Regions from separate parts of the Pelagibaculum spongiae genome, predicted to be linked through region 1. Evidence: predicted binding sites of a transcription regulator. Region 1 holds the regulator's gene; the other holds the start of a gene.

Region 1 (10,748 bases):
CATACCCTCATGGGCTGATGGCCGAACTAATTGCAACAATTCCATTTCGCCCATCGGCTTTTGGAATAAATCGTAAATACTAGGACTTTGGGTTTCGGGGTCTAAACCAAAATAGGCACTTAATGAACCATGCGGATCCAAATCAACCAACAATACTCGCTTGCCATTTCTTCTGGCAATTCCGCCTAAGGTTACTGCACTAGTGGTCTTGCCTACCCCACCCTTTTGATTGGCTATAGCAATCACCTGCATTATCGACTGCCTCCAGATACCGAATTATTTAATACGGCATTTTTACGCCAGCCACGGTCATATTGCTGGCCTTGGGTAATAATCAATAAAACACGGCGATTATCTGCTCGCTCTAATGGGTCGGCATTATCATTTATTGGAAAATATTCACCGTAACCCGTTGCAGATAATCTTTGCGGTAAAACACCGTAATTGGCCAGAGAGCGCACCACTGCTGCTGCACGGGCTGCAGATAACTCCCAATTCGATGGATAAATAAAATTATCTACCGGTCGGTCATCGGTAAAACCTTCAACATGCACTGGATGCATATAAGGCGACAACGCCATACCTAATGAACGAAGCAATGGCTTTACCGAGTTCTGAATGCGGGCACTGGCCGGTTGAAATAAAAGCTGATTTTTTAATTCAATTTCCAATCGATCTTCTTCAAGCGTGACCCGAATTTTTTTGCTGCTTAATTGATCGGCTAACGCCAACTTTAATTCTTCATTAATTTGTTGCAAGCCTACTGGTCGTTTGCCGTCACCAGCTTCAAGATGCCTTTCTGGCTCTGGTTTGCGAATTTCTTTAACTGGAACGGGTATTCCGATTTGAATCGGATCAATTGATAGTTGAACCGTTTCAAATATCTGCCCCAAAGATTCACTCACTGAGCGATATTTTTCCTGTTCAACGGTAGAAATGGCATACATAACAACAAAAAACGCAAACAACAGCGTAATAAAATCGGCATAAGAAATTAACCAACGATCGGTTTTTGCTTCGACTTCGGTTTCTCTCCAGCGAATCATATTGCTCCCACCAAAAAGCCTTTCAGACGGAGCTCGGTAATTCTTGGGTTTTCACCCACTGACAAAGATAAAACGCCTTCCAGTAGCATTTCCCGATAGCAACTTTGATAATCAATTAGCGCTCGAATACGACCAAAAAGTGGTAAAAATATCAAATTAGCGGCAACAATGCCGTAAACTGTGGCGACAAAAGCCAGTGCAATACCGGAACCTAATTGCTCAGGCTGACCCAACCGACCCATTACTTGAATCAAGCCCATCACCGCGCCAATAATGCCAAAGGTTGGGCAATAGCCACCGATACTTTCAAAAAAACGCGATGCACGAATATCAGATGCTCGATGCTGAATAATTTCCAATTCCATAATTTGTCTAATCGATTCAGGATCTACCCCATCGATTAATAAATGCAGCATTTTTTTCAAATAGGGGTTTTTTTCTCGTTCCATGGCATTTTCAAGACTTAGTAAGCCTTCACGCCGGGTTTGAAAACCTAATTGAACTAATCGGGTAATGGTTTTATTAAAATCATCCTGCTTGTTAAACAACGCAGCGCCTAACAACGACAAAGCCCGAGCAACCGATTTACCCGGGGTTTGTAATAACACGGCACCAAAACTGCCTCCCAAAACAATCAACAGTGCCGGGCCGTTTATCAATGCCGATAAACTGCCGCCTTCAAGATATTGTCCATATCCCAAAGCCATCACACCAATGATTAATCCCAGAAGCATCAGGGGGTTCATCTAGCAAAGCTCCTCGATCAGCCTAGGGGCGATTTTTTCTATCGAGAATTGCTGATCTGCTAAACCGGCAGCGGCAACTGCCTGTGGCATACCATAAACCACACAACTGGCTTCATCTTGAGCCCATACCGAAGCACCTTTTTGCTTCAATGCACGACACCCTTCTCGACCATCTGCGCCCATACCGGTTAATACAATTGCATGTACCAGACCGCCAAAGGCACGTGATACCGAACCAAAAGTCAGATCAACACTCGGTTTGTAGGTAAAGCTTGGGTCAGATTCAATCACTCGAATACGCGCCGAACGCTCTGAGCCATCCAATAGCATTTGCATGCCACCTGGTGCTAACAGCGCCTGACCTGGGCGCAAGGTTTCGCCGCCTTGGGCTTCTTTAACTGAAATATTACAAATGCCATCTAACCGCTCAGCAAATGCTTTGGTAAAAGCCGCAGGCATATGTTGAACCAGCAAAATAGGTAGTGGAAAATTGGCCGGCAACGAGGTTAACACTGCTTGCAGCGCCACTGGGCCGCCAGTAGAAGCACCAATTAATAGAATTTTTGGCGCATCATTGCCACGACCAATCGTGTTTTTCACTCTTCCTAAATGAGCTGATACAGCAGAAGCATGGCTGGCCACTGACGGATGAGAGCGAGCCGGTTGACTGGCTGCAGTGACCTGACTAGGGCTAGCAAAACTAGTTTGCGGCTTAGATGTAGTCCGTGCAAAAGCACTTGCCGAAGTTGATCCGCTTGCTGCTCCAGTGGTTAACGGTCGAGCACTAGATCTATCAGGAACGGGGGCAGCTGCTGGTCGAGTCAACCGATAACGGCCGCCTCTGGCTAAAGCCAAAACCCGTGCAACCAAACCTTTACCACCATTGCCAGTGCGGCTCGCCAAATCTTCAAATCGTTTTGGCATAAAGTCAGCCGCACCTGCTTCCATCGCAGTTAATGTTGCAGTAGCGCCTTCATGGGTTAGCGACGATAGCATTAAAACTGGCACCGGCCGTTCAGAGCAAATTGCACGAACTGCTGAAATACCATCCATTTCAGGCATCTCAATATCCATGGTAATAACGTCTGGCTTTAGCTTTCTTGCCATCTCAACAGCTTGGCGACCATTTTCTGCCGCACCAACGACTTCGATGGCCTTGTCGCTTTTAAGTATTTCAACAATTCGTTTTCTAAAAAAAGACGAATCATCAACTGCCAGAACTCTTACTGCCATTTACAAACCCCGTGCTATTTATAGACTTCTTATCATGGCATTACGCCGCGCATACTGTTTAATTAATCCCGGAATATCCAAAATCAATGCAATTCGACCATCACTGGTAATGGTTGCACCGGCCATACCTGGCGTACCGTGCAAATGATTACCCAAAGGTTTAATGACTACTTCTTCCTGTCCCAACAATTGATCAACAACAAAACCAACCCACTGGGTACCGACTGAAACAATCACCACTTGACCTTCTTTTTTATCTTTCTTTTCCCGGCGCTCAACTGGCACCAGCCATTGATCGATATAAAATAAAGGCAAGGTTTGACCACGAACTACTACGGTTAATTGGCCATCTACATTGGAGGTTTTATTTAAATCGAGATGGAAAATTTCTTTAACGCTGCCCAATGGCAAGGCAAAAGGTTGACCACCTAACATCACCATTAATGTCGGCATAATTGCCAAAGTTAATGGCAATTTAATAATAATTTTAGTGCCAGCACCTAGAGTAGAATCGATATCCACCGACCCATTTAATTGGGCAATACGGGTTTTAACCACATCCATTCCCACGCCACGGCCTGAAACATCAGACACTTGCTGGGCAGTAGAAAAGCCGGGTGCAAAAATTAAATTAAAACATTCACGGTTGGTTAATCTGGCGGCAGCTTCGCTATCCATCAACTGCTTTTCAACTGCTTTGAGGCGTAATTTATCTGGATCCATTCCAGCGCCATCGTCACTAATTGACAATTGAATATGATCGCCGGCCTGGGCGGCTTTTAATACCACTTTACCGATGCGTGACTTGCCGTTTTTCTCACGAGTTTCAGGGTCTTCAACACCGTGATCAACTGCATTTCGAACCAAATGAACCAGTGGATCAGCCAAGGCTTCGACCAGGTTTTTATCCAAGTCGGTTTCTTCACCTTCCATGGTCAAGCTGACTTCTTTATTCAGATTTCGAGCCAGATCACGGACCACTCGAGGGAAACGACCAAAGACTTTCTTAATTGGCTGCATGCGGGTTTTCATTACCGCACCCTGCAAATCGCTGGTCACTAAATCAAGATTTTGTACCGCTTTAGACAATTCTTCATCGCCACCGGCTGCACCTAGGGTGGTTAATCGGTTGCGTACCAAAACTAGCTCACCGACCAAGTTCATAATGTCATCTAACCGGCTGGTATCTACCCGAACCGTGACATCGCCCTTGGCTTTTTCAGTTTTCTTAGCTGCTTTTTCTGGTGCAGCAACCGGTGTTGCTAGCGCAGGTTTAGCAGCCGGCTGAGGTGCTTTTGCTACTGGTGCGGCTTGCGCCTTCACCGTATTAATAATTTCTGGAGCAATATTGTCTTGTGCATTCGATGCAACATCATCATTTACATCTGGCGCGACATTGTCTTGCCTGCCCGGCGCGCCGCTACCATGCAATTGGTCAAGCAGTGCTTCAAATTCATCTTCAGTAATTTCATCAGAATCATTGGCCAGTGATAATGGACTAATTACCGGTGCTGGCGGCACTTCGGGTTCAACTGTTTCTGGCACAGCTTCAACTGCTGGCATACCGCCATGTTGGCCAACACCATGTAACTGATCGAGTAACGCTTCGAATTCATCTTCAGTAATATCTTCATCGAGCGTTCGGCCAAATGAAATGGGATCTGCCGCTGGTTGACTAACAACAGGAGCCGCCTCTATTGAACTGGCAACGTGCGGCGCACTTACAGGATCTTGCGGCGCACTGGCTTGGGGGCCGTTCATTTGAGTCATTAACTCAGCAAATTCTTCATCGGAAATATCGGCTGCAGCTTGTGCCTCAGCGTTAGCGATCACTGCCTGCTGATTAACCGGTGCAACCAACTGTTCTTGTTTTCCTTCAGCCCAGGCTTGCAACGCCTGAAGCTGCACAGCATCAGCTGGCGTCGGTGGTTCATCATTGCGGATTTCATCGAACATATCGATCACTGAATCAAGACCTTTTAAAACATGGTCCATTAACCCAGGAGATACTTCGATTTCATGGTTTCTTAATCTGTCGAAGATATTTTCTGCCGCATGACAAACTTCCACTAACGGATCTAACGACAAAAAGCCCGCACCACCTTTTACGGTGTGAAAGCCTCTAAATATCGCATTTAATAAATCACTGTCTTTTGGTGTTTGTTCCAGCGTGACTAATTGCTCTGATAATAGCTCGAGAATTTCTCCAGCTTCTACCAAAAAGTCTTGTAATATCTCTTGATCAACATCCAGCGTCATCCGCCGACTCCCCTGCCCGATTATTACTACTGGCTGACTGAAAAGTTTTTCGCTCTAGTCAAATTAATCGCTAGAAGCCCAAACTAGACAGCAAGTCATCCACATCATCCTGACCGCATAAATCGGCTCTGGCTTCTGGCTCAGCGACTGGAGGCGCAACACTTTCTTCGAATTTTTCAATTGCAGGTGACTGTTCTACTTGCGTAATCGCCGCACCACCTGTCATTCGAATTAGGTTGACCAAATTACCCTGAACTTCTTCGACCAAAGTAATTACTTTACGAATTACTTGGCCAGTCAGGTCCTGATAATCCTGAGCCATTAATACATCGGTCAAATTGGCTTGAACTTTACTACTATCGTTCTTCGCCAGATCAAAAAACTGGTCAATTTTCCCGCAAAGACCACGAAATTCTTCAGCCGACATTTCACGATTCATAAATCGTTTCCATTCGCCTTGAATCATTTCTGCTTGGCTACCCACACCTTCAATCAGTGGTAAAGATTCTTCGACACTGGTTAACGTTCGGTGGGCGGCCTGCTCGGTCATCGCAATCACATATTTCAACCGATCGGTCGCATCAGGAATTTCCTGCTCGGCCAAGGCGGCAATATGATCATCAACCCGGATATTATTTATCGCTTCATGCAAATCACGGGTTAATTTACCCAGCTCCTGAAATAAGTCGCTGGAACGCATTTCGCTTAATTCATCTAAAATGGAGCGCGCTTCATCTAACTTGCCACTTTCCATTAAATCGACCAACTGTTTAGCTTGGTCTAGCCTGTCGGTATCAATAGGCTGGCTCTGGCTAGCGCTAACATTGTTATCGGCACTCATTATTTTGCTAGCTCCTAAGCCTTAGCCCCATCAACACGCTGGAAAATCTTATCGATTTTTTCTTTCAATGTGACAGCGGTAAAAGGTTTAACGACATAGCCGTTAACGCCTGCTTGGGCAGCCATAATGATTTGTTCGCGTTTTGCCTCAGCCGTTACCATTAATACCGGTATATGCTTCAGTCTTTCGTCAGCACGAACTTCCTTTAACAGATCGATACCCTGCATTCCCGGCATATTCCAATCGGTTACCAGAAATTCAATACGGCCTGTTTGCAAAATCGGTAATGCAGTTAAGCCATCATCAGCTTCTTCAATTTTTGTAAAACCAAGATCCCGCAATAGGTTCTTGATGATTCGTCTCATGGTAGAAAAGTCATCTACCACCAGGATGTTCATGTTTTTGTCCAAGACAACCTCCAAAACGGCCGCAGCATCATTTGCAGCCGCCTAACTCCAATCCTGCATCCGTGCTCTGAGTCGCACGACCGCCTGAGAATGTATCTGGCTAACCCGTGACTCACTTACGCCGAGAACCTGACCAATTTCCTTAAGGTTCAGTTCATCGGTGTAATAAAGCGACAACACCAAAGCTTCGCGCTCTGGTAATCGGGAAATTGCTTTTGCCAAATCCCTACGAAAGTTTTCGTCCGTTACGCCGAAATCTGGAGCTACAGTTTCATTTGCCTCGACAAACGGCGCATCCCCGAACTCACTCAGTAGATCGATTGACACCAGCCGACCTGAATCACTGTGCTTAAGCATTTTGTGATACTCATCCAATGAAACATTCATCTGCTTAGCGACATCAACATCCCGAGCTTCAGCGCTGGTTCTTGCCTCAACTTGAGCAATTGCCTGGCTTATATCACGGCCATAACGGTGAACTGAGCGAGGTGCCCAGTCATTGCGGCGCAATTCATCGAGCATTGCCCCGCGAATTCTTATGCCGGCATAGGTTTCAAAGCTGGCCCCTTTACCTGCATCATAATTTTTTGACGCTTCAAGAACGCCAATCATTCCAGCTTGAATCAGGTCATCTAATTGAACTGAATCAGGAAGACGGGCAATTAAATGGTGAGCGATTCTCTTTACCAACCCTGCGCAGCTAATCACTAATGAATCGGCACTGGCAGTGTTTAAGCTATTCGCCGCGTATGCTGCAGCTCCGTTCATAGCGCCTCCTCAGTTATTGATTTCCAGCCAAAAGCTGCTCGAGGAAGAATTCCATATGGCCACTGGCACCGGTCGGTATTGGCCAGTTATCAACCTGCTTAGCTAATTGACCAAAGGCACGAGCAATTTGGCTAGAAGGGTAAGCATCAACCACTGCCTTTTGCTTTCTCACCGCCTGACGCACCTGCATATCAAATGGCACACCACCCATGTACTGAAGTCCAACATCCAGGAAACGATCGGTAACACGCGATAATTTGACAAATAATTCTTGCCCCTGACGCGGGGTCTGAATCATATTGGCGAGAATTCTGAAATGGTCGATACCATGGTCACGCTCTAGCAATTTCATCAATGCGTAAGCATCGGTTATCGATGTCGGCTCATCACACACCACCATCACCACATGCTGACAAGCCCGCAAAAAATTGACTACGGTGTCAGAAATGCCAGCGGCGGTATCAACAATTAAAACATCGGTATCAATGGCTAATTCACTAAAGCCACGAATTAAACCTGCGTGCTCTGAATTAGAAAGCTGAGTCATATGTTGTGTGCCGGAAGATGCCGGAACAATTTTTATGCCGCCAGGGCCATCCAATAAAATATCTCTTAATTCCGCTTCACCGGAAAAAACATGAGATAAATTGGCCTTGGCATGTAAACCCAATAATACATCGACATTCGCCAAGCCAAGGTCGGCATCCATCAGCATGACCCGTCGGCCCATTTTCGCCAGACTGACCGCTAAATTAACCGAAACGTTGGTTTTACCCACGCCGCCTTTGCCGCCGGTAATGCCAATAACTTGAATAGGACGACTACCCATAATTTTTCTCAGACCTTGAGCCTGATCGGCTTGTTGTAAATTACTAGCGGAATGCATTGACTAACTTATCCTTGAATTCATTATTGGCCGCTGAGCGACGATGCAACTTCAGCGCTTGTTCAACCAGTTCTCCAGCGGGTGGTCTTGCAAGATCTTCTGGTACTCGCTGGCCATTAGTCACAGCAAGCAATGGCAGTTGGCTATCAATTAATGCACCAAGACTTTCACCTAGCCCAAGCGCTTCATCGACTTTGCTCAATATGCAACCGTTCAAACCCAGCGCAGAAAATCGCTCTATCGCGTGTTGCTGATAGCCAAGCTGACCAATTGCCGGTAATACCAGATAACGGTTAACTGGTATTCTTGCATGGCCAGGAACTAGCCAGTCAGGAATACCTGAGTTCTGTTCACTAATGCCGGTAGTATCAATAAGTGCCATTTTTTTGCCCTGCATCGAATCAAGGATATGGTGCATCTGTTGGGTATTTTCTGCTTCGACAACGTCTACACCTAAAATGCGACCGTAGGTTCTGAGCTGTTCCCTAGCACCAATTCGATAACTGTCGTTATTAATCAAAACCAAGCTTTTTGGGCCAAATCGCATCACATATCGAGCGGCTAATTTTGCGATGGTGGTGGTTTTTCCTGCACCGGTTGGACCAACCAATGCAATAACCCCCTCTTGCGCCAAAATGTCGTCATCAATGCAAGTTATTTGATCAGTTAATGACCGAACGCCTCGCTCAAATCCGGCGTCTGTGCCCAAGTCGGCAAACTTTATTCCCATTTCTTGGCACAAGCTGTGAGATAAACCAAAGTTGGCAAATTTTTGCTGTAATTTATTGGCAATTTCTGACTGCGGTAGCATTGGCGAAATAGTAGAAGCGGCAGCAGAAGTATTCTGGCCAGCTAACGGATTAACCGAATACAATCCACTAGCCTGATGATGCGCTTGAGTATTTTGCGCCATCTGCTCCATTAATTTTTTCAAATCTTCAATTTGCGCTTCAATCTTACTCATTTCAGTAGTTTCAGCCGGTGCAGAAAAACTATGATTTTGCTGTGACTGATTATTTTGCTGCTGAGGTTGGGTATTTTCTGGTTGACGATCTTGAGCTTGACGACCCTTTGACTGATAGTCAGCCTGAAACGCCTGATCAGAAATCTTCAGCTGATCAGGTTGATGGCGATGACTATCTTCTAAATCAAAATCTGAAGGCCGCTGGCTTTGCGCTTGTTGTTGCACCTGCCGCTGTACTTGAGCGGCAAACGAAGATGCACCGAAAGTTGCGGCAGCATTACCACCGCCTGACTGAGTGACAGCAGGAGTCGGTGCTGAGCGATCTGCATCCGCACTTGCTTGACGGGTTTTAGCTTGCGTTGCCTTGGCAAAGGCTTTTTCAGAAAAGCCCTGCCAATCCATCGATTCCATCGATTGTGCAGCATTTTTTTGCTGCGTAGGCCTTGTTGTATCTGCCGACCGAGTATTTAAATGGCTAGTGGTTGGCGTTCGATGTTGGCTAGCCTGAGGTGCCTGCTTAACTCTTGGTGCTGGACTTTGTGCAGCCTGCATCGCAGGTCGCTGGCTATTGCGTGAAAAACCAGCCAAGGCACGTTTGGCCAAACTGGGTTTTTCATCCAATTTTTCATTCATCGCCGCCTTCCAACTAGCAGGTTTAGCCGGACGACGTTCAGCGATTGCCGGTTGTGAATTAAAAGCTGCTTGTTGATGGGAATCCGGGATGGCCGCCAAACTTTCATCACAGTCAATTGCCGCGACTAGCTCAACGCCTGCCGCATGCTTTTTACTGGATAAAATGACCGCTTCAGCGCCTAACTCTTCTTTAATTTGACGCATGGCTCGGCGCATGTCCGGTGCCGTAAATCGTTGCATTCTCATCAACTACTTCCCTCTACCGATTGGCCTATTGATCTATCAATCTATTGACCAACGCTGGCAACAACTTTGATATTTCTGTTATCTGGTATTTCCTGATAGGACAAAACATTCAGCCCCGGAGCAACACCCTTCAGGAATCGGCTTAACGTACGACGAAGACCTGGTGCGACCAGCAATACCGCTGGTTGTCCGCTCATTTCCTGTCGCTGCGCTGCTTCCTGAATCGATTGCTGCATTTTTTCTACCAGTCCCGGCTCAAAACCACCTTGAGCACCTGCTTGCAATGACTGTTGCAAGATGTGTTCCAATCCGGGATCTAAAGTAATAACCGGCAGCTCATGCTCCAAGCCATTGATTCCTTGAACGATCATCCTTCGCAATGAAACCCGCGCTCGGTCTAACAGAGTGTCAGGATCTTGACTGCGCGGTGCCAGCTCAGCCAACGCTTCGCAAATAGATCGCATATCACGAATCGGAATCTGCTCTTCCAACAAGCCTTGTAACACCTTCACCAGCACACTTAATGGCAATGGATTTGGCGTTAGGCTTTCCACCAACTTCGGCGATTGTTTGCCTAACAAGTTCAGCAACTGCTGCACTTCTTCATGGCCTAATAATTCATGGGCATGGGTTTGAATTAAATGGCTCATATGCGTCGCCACCACAGTGCCCGGGTCAACCACGGTATAACCGAGGGTTTGAGCCTCATTACGAGTATT
Region 2 (10,748 bases), on a different contig from region 1:
ATAACTACCGCGTTCGGCCCGAGCCAGAAACCTTTATTGCAATTTTTCAGCAGCATTTGGATGCAGGAAAAGCTGCTTAGGTTTGTAGGTTGCAGCAAACTGCGGAGTTATTTGCTGGGTATCGTCATCCCGTATAGGGATGGCGGGAATGACCGGTGCCCCAAATTAACCTCGCGGGTGCTTCTGGCGAGAATGACGCGCGGGCTAGCAACATCAATCGAGTAATAATTTACAAGAAGAGGTACAAACATGATCCGGGTAATTATTGAACGCTGGGTAGATCCCACTTTAGTTGAACCACTGCGCCAACAGCTCGTTGAAATTCGTCAGCAGATTGTTAACAAACCCGGCTACCTTTCTGCCGAATCATTCCAAGATATGGATGACCCTGGCCATTGGATCGTGATGTCTAAATGGTCATCACGCAAAAATTGGCAAGACTGGGCCGACTCCAAACAACGGCAAGAACAACTGGCATTGATTGAAGCGCTATTGATAAAGCCAGAGAAAATCACCGTGTTTGAACCGCGTTAACTCCACATTTAATTGTTGGGCACGTAGATTGCACGGAGCGCTAGGCGAGACCTGCAACTTTCGGGGCTGGCGATAAACGCCCGGCAAACAATAGATCGGCTCGGCATTACGGTGGACATATCAACCGTTGGCGTTTGTTGCACCATGGTCAAGTTGCAGGTCGCGCCTACGGCTGCTCCGTGCAACCTACGCGGGCAAACAATCACCTTTCTTCATTCTTTCGGAGCTTTTGATAAACGTTCGACAAACAATATGTCGGGCAAACAATCATCTTCTTTTCTTCATTTCCTCACAAAAAAACTCAAAAAAATCCTAAAGCTTTTACCCCCTTGGCCGTTAACAGGAATGAACCACTTGTGATTGTGATTTTCCCGGAGCCAGGTCCTCCGGAACCATCGGAGGAAGAAAAAATGGCACAGGTAATTAATACCAACGTAGGCTCACTGAACGCACAACGTCAGTTGAACATGTCCCAAAAATCCCAGCAGACTTCTATGGAGCGTTTGTCATCTGGTTTGCGTATTAACAGCGCAAAAGACGACGCAGCTGGCCTGGCGATTTCTACCAAGTTTGACTCACAGGTTCGTGGCCTGGAGCAAGCTAACCGTAACGCTAACGACGGTATTTCTGTAGCGCAAACTGCTGAAGGTTCGATGCAGGAAATGACCAGCATCTTGCAGCGTATGCGTGAACTCGGACTGCAATCAGCGAACGATTCCAACAGCTCTGAAGAACGCGGTTTTATCCAGCAAGAAATGGATCAGATGACCGAAGAGCTGGACCGCATCTCTGAAAACACCGAATTTAACGGTGCCAAATTGCTCAACAGCGAACAAACCAAGAGCTTTCAGATCGGTGCAAACTCTGGCCAAACCATCGATATCGAGCTGAAAGATGTGAGCTCTAAAGCGCTGGGCTTAACCAACACCGATGCCAAGGGTGATTTAAACTCAGGTCGAGTTGGCGGTGGTGAAATTGGCGCTGGTGATGTCAATCTGAATGGCGTTGCCTTAGGCCCAATTGCAGATATTTCAAAGAATCCGGATGGAACCGATGCAACCCAAGGTGTAACTGCTAAACAGGTTGCTGCTGATGTTAACTCCAAGTCTGCCGAAACTGGTGTCACAGCTGATGCTTATAACACAGTAAAAGGTGATAAGGATGCATCAGGTGTCGTTCGAGGGCTAACCATTAAAGTTGGTGGTAATAATGAAGTTACCATTAATTCAGATAGCAAAGAAGAATTAGTAACTAACATCAATGAAAAGGTTGCTGGAGTTAAGGCAAGTCTGTCGGATGATGGTGAGCTGGTTCTGAGTAATGATAATGGTGACGACATTAAAATTGGTGGTGGTGTTGCCGGTTCAGGTTTAACAGAAAAAACAAATCACGGTTATGTCTCACTAACTAGCCAAGATGGCTCTGACATTAAAATGACCACAGGTAAAAGTGGTACTAATGCAGACGTTCAAGCACTTGGTTTTAACGTATCGAACGGTGCAGATAAGCTGGAAGGTTCAACTGTCGATGCTAATACATTTACTGCAAAAAAAGACGGCGTTACTGGCGGTGAAACGTTAACCATTAATGGTGCTTCTATTGGCAGCTCTGTAAATGGTTCTCTGGCTGCAAAAGTTTCTGCAATTAACTCTGCAAGTTCTGATTCCGATGTGACAGCCGATTTCCGCTCTGAAGCAAAGCTGGATCTGGGAGCGGCAGTCCAAGACAAAACCAATATAAATGGTAAGAAATTTGAAATCAATGGCAAGGAAGTCGCATTAAGTAATAATTATCAAACTTCAACCGTTGCTACCGATGCTTCTAACAATGCAATTAGAAAAGCCAACGCTGAGCAGTTGATTGAAGATATCAATGGTACTGAAGGTCTGGGCGTTACAGCGACACTCGATGGCAACAGCGTTGTGCTTACTGCTCAAGATACTGGTAAAGAAATCACCCTGAAAGATGGTGACATTGGCTCTGCAATGAATGCCAATGTTACCGGCACTGCTGCTGGCATAGACGACTTGGCAGCAGAGACAAAATCAGCGCTGGGTTCAATACAGCTCACCTCAACTAAAGGCGAAGACATTACCATCAAAGGTTCTGAAGATGGGTTAAAAGCTTTTGGTCTAAATGAACAAGGTGGTGACGATACCCAAGTACAAAGCGGTCTTGATGTGACTTCAGTATCTGGCTCAAACGATGCGATTGACCGTATCGATGCGGCACTGGGCAAAATCTCAGAAGCACGTGCCGACCTCGGTGCCAAGCAAAACCGTTTGAACAGCACCATTAATAACAACGCTAACGTTCAGCAAAATTTATCGGCCGCCAACAGCCGAATTAAAGATGCTGACTTTGCTAAGGAATCTTCCAACTTGAGCCGTACACAGGTACTGCAGCAGGCTGGTACTTCCATGCTGGCCCAGGCGAACCAATCTACTCAGAGTGTTTTATCACTGCTGGGTTAATCGGCCGGGTTATAAAATAGCAGATTTGGCCTTGGGCTAAATCGCCAACAAGACCAGATCTGCCAACCAGGCCGGGACCCGAAAGGGTTCCGGCTTTGGTCGTTTTAAAAGAACAAATTCATAAACGCTTTTTGGTTTTTTTGAGGTGTAAAAATGGCTTCTGTCGCGGGTGTTTCAGATCTGTCTTCGTCATTGCATAGTACGGCTTCAGTGGCAGTAAAAATTGCCACGCCACAAAGTGCCCCTGTTGAAAAAACCGAGCCGGTTGAAGCGATCAAAAAAGTTGAAGTCGCCGATAAAAAACCGGCTGAAATTGATCCAAAAATCCTCGATCAGGCGGTGGAAAAAGCCGATCAATATTTCAGCCAGCAAAAACCTGCATTAAGCTTTAAAACCCACCAGGATACCGGCCGCACGATTATCAAAGTGACCGATAAAGAAACCGGTGAGTTAATCCGACAAATCCCATCTGAAGAAATGATTGAGTTAGCAGAAAAGCTAAAAGATATGCAGCACGGCGATAGCGAAAAGGGATTGGTGTTTAATGATTTGGGGTAATTGCCAACCGACCTATCGTTCGTCCGGCGTTTGTTGAACGCACACCCCGTAGGTTGCACGGAGCTAAAGGCGACCTGCAACTTGACCGCCACGGATGGTGAGAATGCCGAAAAATGTCGGGAACATTTTTGGTGTCCATGGTGCAATTGATTCCAACGGTTAATGTTCGAATTTATCGAGCAGCAACCGACCTATTGTTTGCCCGGTATTTGTTGAACACCCGGTATTTATGGCACGCCCCGAAAGTTGCAGGTCGCGCCTACGGCTGCTCCGTGCAACCTACGCGGGCAAACAATTATTTTCTGTTGATTGAATAGAATTTACCCACCGCAATAAATCGCTATTTCTCATTTAACTTACTAAAAATATCGTATTCTAAAAATATTTGATGACTTTAGTCACTAACTGTCACGTCTCTGCGGTAATTCATCACTGAATATCGATAAGATAACTTCATCCAATTTTTCTGACTATCAGCGAGGCAAATACCTGCTGGTAGCCAATATCTTTATTTAAGATTCAGTGGAGCAGGATATGTTGCAATTAGCCGGAAAACTCACCCATTTTGCCAACCCTAAAGCAGGCGCAGAGCTGGAATACAGCGAAGCACTTCAGCAAATTATTAGTGTTGCCAAAACCGAAAAGGCCGCTGACGATATTCGTCGTTGGCCTCGTTATGAAGTGACCCCTTTACACACATTGTCTGATATGGCGAAAGACGCGGGCTTGGGTAAGATTTGGTATAAAGATGAGTCCCAACGCTTCGGTTTAAAAAGCTTCAAAGCCTTGGGCGGCGCTTATGCAGTGGCCTGCCAATTACAAAATATTCTTGAGCAAAAACTGGGCGCTCGCCCAAGTATTTCCGAACTGTTGGATGGTGCTCACAAAGAAATTCTCAGCAAACTAACCGTCAGCTGTGCCACCGATGGCAACCATGGCCGTTCTGTTGCTTGGGGCTCACAAATGTTTGGCTGCGCTTGCATCATTTACATTCACAAAGATGTATCTGAAGGCCGCAAAGCAGCGATGCAATTTTTCGGTGCTGAGGTAATTCGCATTGATGGCAACTACGACGATTCGGTTCGCATGGCCGATAGCGAAGCCAAGAAATTTGACCGGGTGATTGTTTCCGACACCAGTTATGAAGGCTACATGGAAATTCCTAAAGACGTCGCTTTAGGCTACACCGTGATGCTGGATGAAATTGTCACTCAGTTGGAAGGTGAAATCCCAACGCATATCTTTGTTCAAGGCGGTGTTGGCGGTTTAGCTTCAGCAGTGTGTGGCTACTTCTGGGATTTATGGGGAGCAAAGCGCCCACGCTGCGTGATTGTTGAACCTGAGCTAGCCAACTGCCTGCAAGAAAGTGCTAAAAAAGGTGAAATGGTGACCGTTGAAGGCGACCTTCAAACCTTAATGGCTGGCCTGGCTTGTGGTGAAGTATCGGTTCTGGCGTGGGATATTTTGGCCACTGGTGGCGATGACTATATGACGGTCAGCGAAGATGCCGTGCCTGAAACCATGCGTTTATTGGCCGAAGGTTATAAAGGTGATGCTGAAATTGAAGCTGGTGAATCTGCAGTGGCAGGTTTGGCAGCATCTGTAATTGCTGCACAGCAACCTGAATTCGCTGAAAAGCTGGGTTTATCTGCCGAGAGCCGTGTTTTGGTCATTGGAACCGAAGGCGCGACTGATCCAGAAGTTTATGAGCAGTTGACCGGTAAAAAACCTGCTTGATTGATCGTGCGGGGTGAATAACTCACCCCGCATTCCGAACCGACCTATTGTTTGCCCGGTATTTGTTGAACGCTCCGAACGTTGCAGGTCGCGCCTACGGCTGCTCCCAATCAATGTTAAATGGCGTTTAACTCTCTGCCCTTAAGGTTTCCATCAGGCTCAAGCAGTTTTTCAATCGTTCTGCTGAAATCTCACCTGCTTCTAAAGCGGCTAATAATGCACAGCCTGGCTCATGCTGGTGACTGCAGTTTCTAAAGCGGCAAGCGCCCAGAAAGGGTGCGAATTCTTTATAACCATCTGGCACAGCTTCTGGCTCAATATGCCAAATACCAAAGTCACGAATACCGGGAGAGTCAATGATCTCACCGCCTTCTTCAATGTGATATAAACGCGCGGTGGTGGTGGTATGTTGGCCCAGTTTGCTGTTGGTTGAAATGGTATTGACTCGAATTTCAACACCCGGTAACAGCGAGTTAACCAATGACGATTTACCAACACCTGACTGACCTACAAACACACTGTTTTTACCAATCAGCATTTGCTTGAGATGGTCGAGCCCATTTTCAACATGGGTGCTACAGCTGTGGACTTCATAACCAATTTTTTGATAAATCGATATTTGCTCCATCGACGCTTCAGCTTCAGGCAAATCGGTTTTGTTCATCAAAATCCAAACCGGAATACCGGTCGCTTCAGCAGCAACGAGGTAACGATCAATCAACAAGTTTGATGGCGTAGGCAGCGGAGCAATCACCAAAATAATTTGGTCGATATTAGATGCCACCAGCTTTAGCTGACCGTGCCGGTCTGGCCGAGACAACACCGAAATACGCTCTTCAAGCGCTTCAATAATGCCACCACCGTGGTCTTCATCAGCACGCCAGAGCACGTTATCGCCGGTGACTAATGAAGGTAAATTTTGTCGCATTCGACAGCGATGAATCTCTCCATCAGCTGCTTCAACATCTAGCTGAACACCAAAGTGCGAGATCACTCGCCCAGATTGCGCATCGCCCAGTGAACCATGATCGACTTTATCTTCGCGTTTTTTTGCCCGATCCAATCGTTCTTGCTGGATTTTCTCGGCGCGCCAAGTTTGGCGACGGTTCAGTTTGCGTTTACTCATCCGGGGGAATCACTACTCATGCTAGTATCTTGTGAGGACGCAAGCTTACCACTGCCTCAAGCGCACACAAGTTGGATATGCCAATGACAGATGATCGACTGATCTGGATCGACCTAGAGATGACTGGGTTAGAGCCACAACAGGACAGAATTATTGAAATTGCCACGATTGTCACCGATGCCGATCTGAATACGATCGCTGAAGGGCCGGTTATCGCAGTGCATCAAAGCGATGAAATTCTGAGCAATATGAATGACTGGTGCATTGAGCACCACGGCAAATCCGGTTTAACCGAACGGGTTCGCCAAAGCCTTTTTTCTGATGCGCAAGCCGAAGCGAAAACCATTGAGTTTTTGCGCCAGCATGTAAAACCCGGTACTTCTCCTATTTGCGGTAACAGCATTGGTCAAGACCGACGTTTTTTATATCGCTACATGCCCGAATTAGAAGCTTACTTCCATTACCGTTATTTGGATGTCAGCACGCTAAAAGAATTAGCCAAACGCTGGAAGCCAGAAATTATGGATGGTTTTCACAAATCGGGAAGCCATTTAGCAATGGATGATATTCGTGAATCTATCGCAGAATTAAAATATTACCGGGAACATTTTATTAAATAACCGCACCGGCTTCCTGCCTCCTTGCGGAATACATTATGTCCTTATAAATAACCGCACCGGCTTCCTGCCTCCTTGCGGAATACATTATGTTCTTATAAATAAAAAGACCGGAGTAAAATCCGGCCTTTTTTTAAAATGCGTATTTAAAGGTTATTGCGCCACCAGAGCTTCGCATGTCAGCAGATTTGAAATAACCATATTCCCAACCGACGCCCATTCGCTCACCTTTAATCATCAAATCAAGCTTAGCTTCTGCACCAAACTGATTTTTGATTCCTATCCCCTTGACCGAAGACCCGTCGCTATAACGGATGTCCATCTCAACATCCTGGTAAGCAACGCCTATTGAAGGCTTTATATGTAGGCGACGCCAAATTTGAAAAGTTTTACTTCCAAGCAGTGAAATGCGTGATGTATCAACATCTACTTCATCACAAGTTTGGCCGTTATTAAAAGTAATACAGAATAAACCGCTAAAGGCTTGAGTAATAGCATTGGTCCCTCGCATATAATTTATGCCCAGGGAATAATTATCGGAAAATTTCCTCTCAAGCCCTATCTTAAAACCTATCGCATTCTCACCATCATCGATAGTAGCTACGGAATTAGAGAAATGGATACCATGGCCAGAAATACCAGAATCTACCTGCCATTGATGATCACTTGCAAAAGCAATAACAGGCATCAGACAGAGAATGCCTGACAGTAATTTTGTCTTCATTATATTTAATCCCACCCTGTGTTTTTATTAAACTTGGCACTTCGAGCAGAAATAAGTATTTCGCTGCCCTAGGCGCACTGTACTTACTTCATTGCCACATTGGTAGCATGGCTGGTCAGCTCGACCATACACCAACAATTCTTGGGCAAAATAGCCAGGTTTGCCGTCAGGGGCGTTAAAGTCTTTGAGAGTAGTACCGCCTTGTTCTATTGCTCGTGCTAATACACTCTTAATTGATTTAACAATTAAAGTGGCTTCGCTTTTAGTGATTTTGCTAGATGAGCGCCCGGGATAAACCCCTGACTCGAACAACGCTTCACAGGCATAAATATTACCAACACCCACCACCACTTGATTATCCATCAATAGCTGTTTGATGCTACAGCGACGTCGCTGGCATAATTCATATAAATATTCAGGGTTAAACTGTGGATTATCGAGCGGCTCAGGGCCAAGTGAAACCAGCAATGGATGCTGCCCAGGATCGTTTTCAGTCCAGAGCACCGCACCAAACCGACGCGGGTCGTTTAAACGTAAACAGCGGCTAGATTCCATAACAAGATCGAGATGATCGTGGGGTTTAAGCTCTGTATTAGCAGGAACAATACGCAAATTTCCTGACATTCCAAGATGAATCAGCAATGTGCCGTGTTCAAACTCAATCAGTAAATACTTGCCCCGGCGAGATACCGTGCGCACCACTTCACCAACCAGCTGCATGGGTAAATCTGAAGGAATAGGCCAACGCAAGCGCGGGTTACGCACAATGACATCAACAACAGATTGGTTGACCAGCCAAGGTTCTATTCCTCTACGGCTGGTTTCGACTTCCGGCAACTCAGGCATTTGGCAAACACCGCTTTCGCTATATGGCTTTTAGACCGAGCCATATTAACACCATAAAAAATTGCTTCAGCTGGCAAAAAGCGCTGACCCGATAGTCGGTTGATATTGCAATAGGCCGTGAAATCCTTCCATTACAACAGCCGCAAACGCGCGGCTAATTGGTCTGACTGAATTAGATACAATTGATCCATTAACTCAGCTTGAAAACTACCCGGCCCTTTTGCCTGACTGGCAGCCAACTCACAGGCAACTCCGAGCAAGGCAATTGCCGCTGCAGTCGCTAACCATGCGTCATCGGTGACCGTTAGGAAAGCACCTACCAATGCACTGGCGGTACATCCCATCGCCGCAACTTGGCTTGAAAGCGCATCACCATTGGCAACTTTCAACACTCGTTCACCATCAGTGACCAAATGAATATTATCAGTAAGGCCACTAATGCAAAGCACGCTGGAACGACGACTGGCACAAGATAATATTGCGGGTAATAGCTGATCAAGATCGGCCTTAGCCATTTGCGCTGGCGTTAATTCAGGCTCGCAGTCAGCACAAAGTGCAGCAATTTCTTTCAGGTTGCCACGAATTACCTTAGGAGAAAGTCCTGCTAACTCTTGGCAAGTGTCCATCCGATAGCTACTGATATCTGCACCATCAGGATCTAATACCCAGGGAATATTATGCGCTCGAGCGGTCATGGCAGTATCAACCATCGCTTCGGCCCAACCTGAAGACAGGGTTCGAATGTTGATGACTAACGCTTGGGAAATTCGGCAAAGCTCCGAAGCTTCTTCACGGCTATGCGCCATAATCGGGCTAGCACCCAATGCCAACAGTGCATTAGCAGAAATATTCATCGCCAAATAGTTGGTAATATTATGAACCAATGGCTTTTTTGTTCTCACAGCAATTAACAATTCCGATAACTGCTGCTCAACCGGCGATTCAAATGATTGCTGCGGTGAAGTAGAAACTGTCGACATAGCGCCCCTCCGGATCTCCATTTCTACTTTTAATTCTTGCTTTACAAGCAATTAGTAGAAATGGCTAGTTATTATCAAAAACCATTCATCCGGAGCAGTAAAAGACGCTCGGGCTATGTTTTGGCTTTTCAGAATCCGAAGTCTAAGCAGGCACCTAACAGTTACAATGATCGAGCGCTAAAAGTATTCAACTAACTGCTTATTGGTTGTACATTTCGCTGAAAAACTGGCTTCGATAAACTATCTGCAAGCGAATAATACTTAAGTAAGCATATTTTAATCCCTCAGCCTTAAACTGATAGCACTAATTCACCAATGTTAATAAAAGCGGACGTACCAAGTTCTTCAAGTTTGAACGGCTTTGCATCAACTCGCTGGGGTCTAAATCTCCTTGGTCCATCATCTGCTGCAAACGATCTCCTTCTATTTGCATGACTACTCGACCATCCTCGGCATCGAGTACCCGCAAACAGGGTTCTCTTCTCTCTAACCAGGCATCAATAATAAACATTTGAGTTATCTCGTTTGGATTAACTCAAATGAGAATAATTATTATTCGCGTAGATTGCCAGTCATCTCTCTAATATTTTTATCTTCTATGACATCGCCTTCGCTAATTAGAATTTTCAACATCCTTAATTTCTAATCTAAAAAAAGTTGCCAGTAATATTTTATGGCTGATAGAGTCTGAAACAAATAAAAACAACAGAGAAAACAGTCATGAACCAAACAAAAAGAGCCATGAACCAAACAAAAACAGTCATGAACCAAACAAAAAGAGCCATGAACCAAACCAATGGCAGCAAACTCATCGTATTACTCAAGACTTCAGTCGTTATGCTTAGCAGCAGCTGCTTATTGTCAATATCTATCTCTGGCACCGCCACTGCTCAAGTTGAGCTATCCCAAGCTTTCAAACAGCAAATTCTCAAACAATCTGAACAACAAATGCTGCAGTCATGTAAAGATCGAACCTACCTAACTTGCACCGGAATCAGCGCTAAAACGTGTAGGCAAGTTTCTAAGCAAATTATCAGTCAGTGCTTAAGCCCGATGCTTAACAAAACTGCCACCAGTTTTTCAGAAGAAGGTTCAGCCAAAGCAGAATTAGAAATGGAAAGCTGTACCGATAAGCTCATTGAGAAATTTTCT

What was found. The regulator FliA, encoded in region 1, starts transcription of late flagellar genes. The targets are predictions, from matches to a motif close to CTAAAGTTNNNNNNNNNNCNGCCGATA.
Region 2: DC094_RS22750 (flagellin N-terminal helical domain-containing protein) is a predicted target of FliA. The motif match lies at 847-873, and genes of this name have one in related genera.

Annotation. Positions count from the first base shown of each region.
Region 1 is NZ_QDDL01000007.1:47,412-58,159, forward strand. It holds gene DC094_RS15550 (ParA family protein) at 1-252, opposite strand, end outside; gene DC094_RS15555 (flagellar motor protein MotB) at 252-1,046, opposite strand; gene DC094_RS15560 (flagellar motor protein) at 1,043-1,792, opposite strand; gene DC094_RS15565 (protein-glutamate methylesterase/protein-glutamine glutaminase) at 1,793-3,025, opposite strand; gene DC094_RS15570 (chemotaxis protein CheA) at 3,044-5,284, opposite strand; gene DC094_RS15575 (protein phosphatase CheZ) at 5,355-6,125, opposite strand; gene DC094_RS15580 (chemotaxis response regulator CheY) at 6,140-6,523, opposite strand; gene DC094_RS15585 (RNA polymerase sigma factor FliA) at 6,575-7,300, opposite strand; gene DC094_RS15590 (MinD/ParA family protein) at 7,314-8,186, opposite strand; gene DC094_RS15595 (AAA family ATPase) at 8,173-10,029, opposite strand; gene flhA (flagellar biosynthesis protein FlhA) at 10,071-10,748, opposite strand, start outside.
Region 2 is NZ_QDDL01000002.1:418,008-428,755, forward strand. It holds gene DC094_RS07805 (peroxiredoxin family protein) at 1-80, shown strand, start outside; gene DC094_RS07810 (antibiotic biosynthesis monooxygenase family protein) at 250-534, shown strand; gene DC094_RS22750 (flagellin N-terminal helical domain-containing protein) at 945-3,008, shown strand; gene DC094_RS07825 (flagellar protein FlaG) at 3,162-3,566, shown strand; gene DC094_RS07835 (diaminopropionate ammonia-lyase) at 4,101-5,303, shown strand; gene rsgA (small ribosomal subunit biogenesis GTPase RsgA) at 5,431-6,429, opposite strand; gene orn (oligoribonuclease) at 6,513-7,049, shown strand; gene DC094_RS07850 (hypothetical protein) at 7,180-7,770, opposite strand; gene mutM (bifunctional DNA-formamidopyrimidine glycosylase/DNA-(apurinic or apyrimidinic site) lyase) at 7,798-8,616, opposite strand; gene thiM (hydroxyethylthiazole kinase) at 8,748-9,596, opposite strand; gene DC094_RS22080 (hypothetical protein) at 9,901-10,065, opposite strand; gene DC094_RS07870 (hypothetical protein) at 10,359-10,748, shown strand, end outside.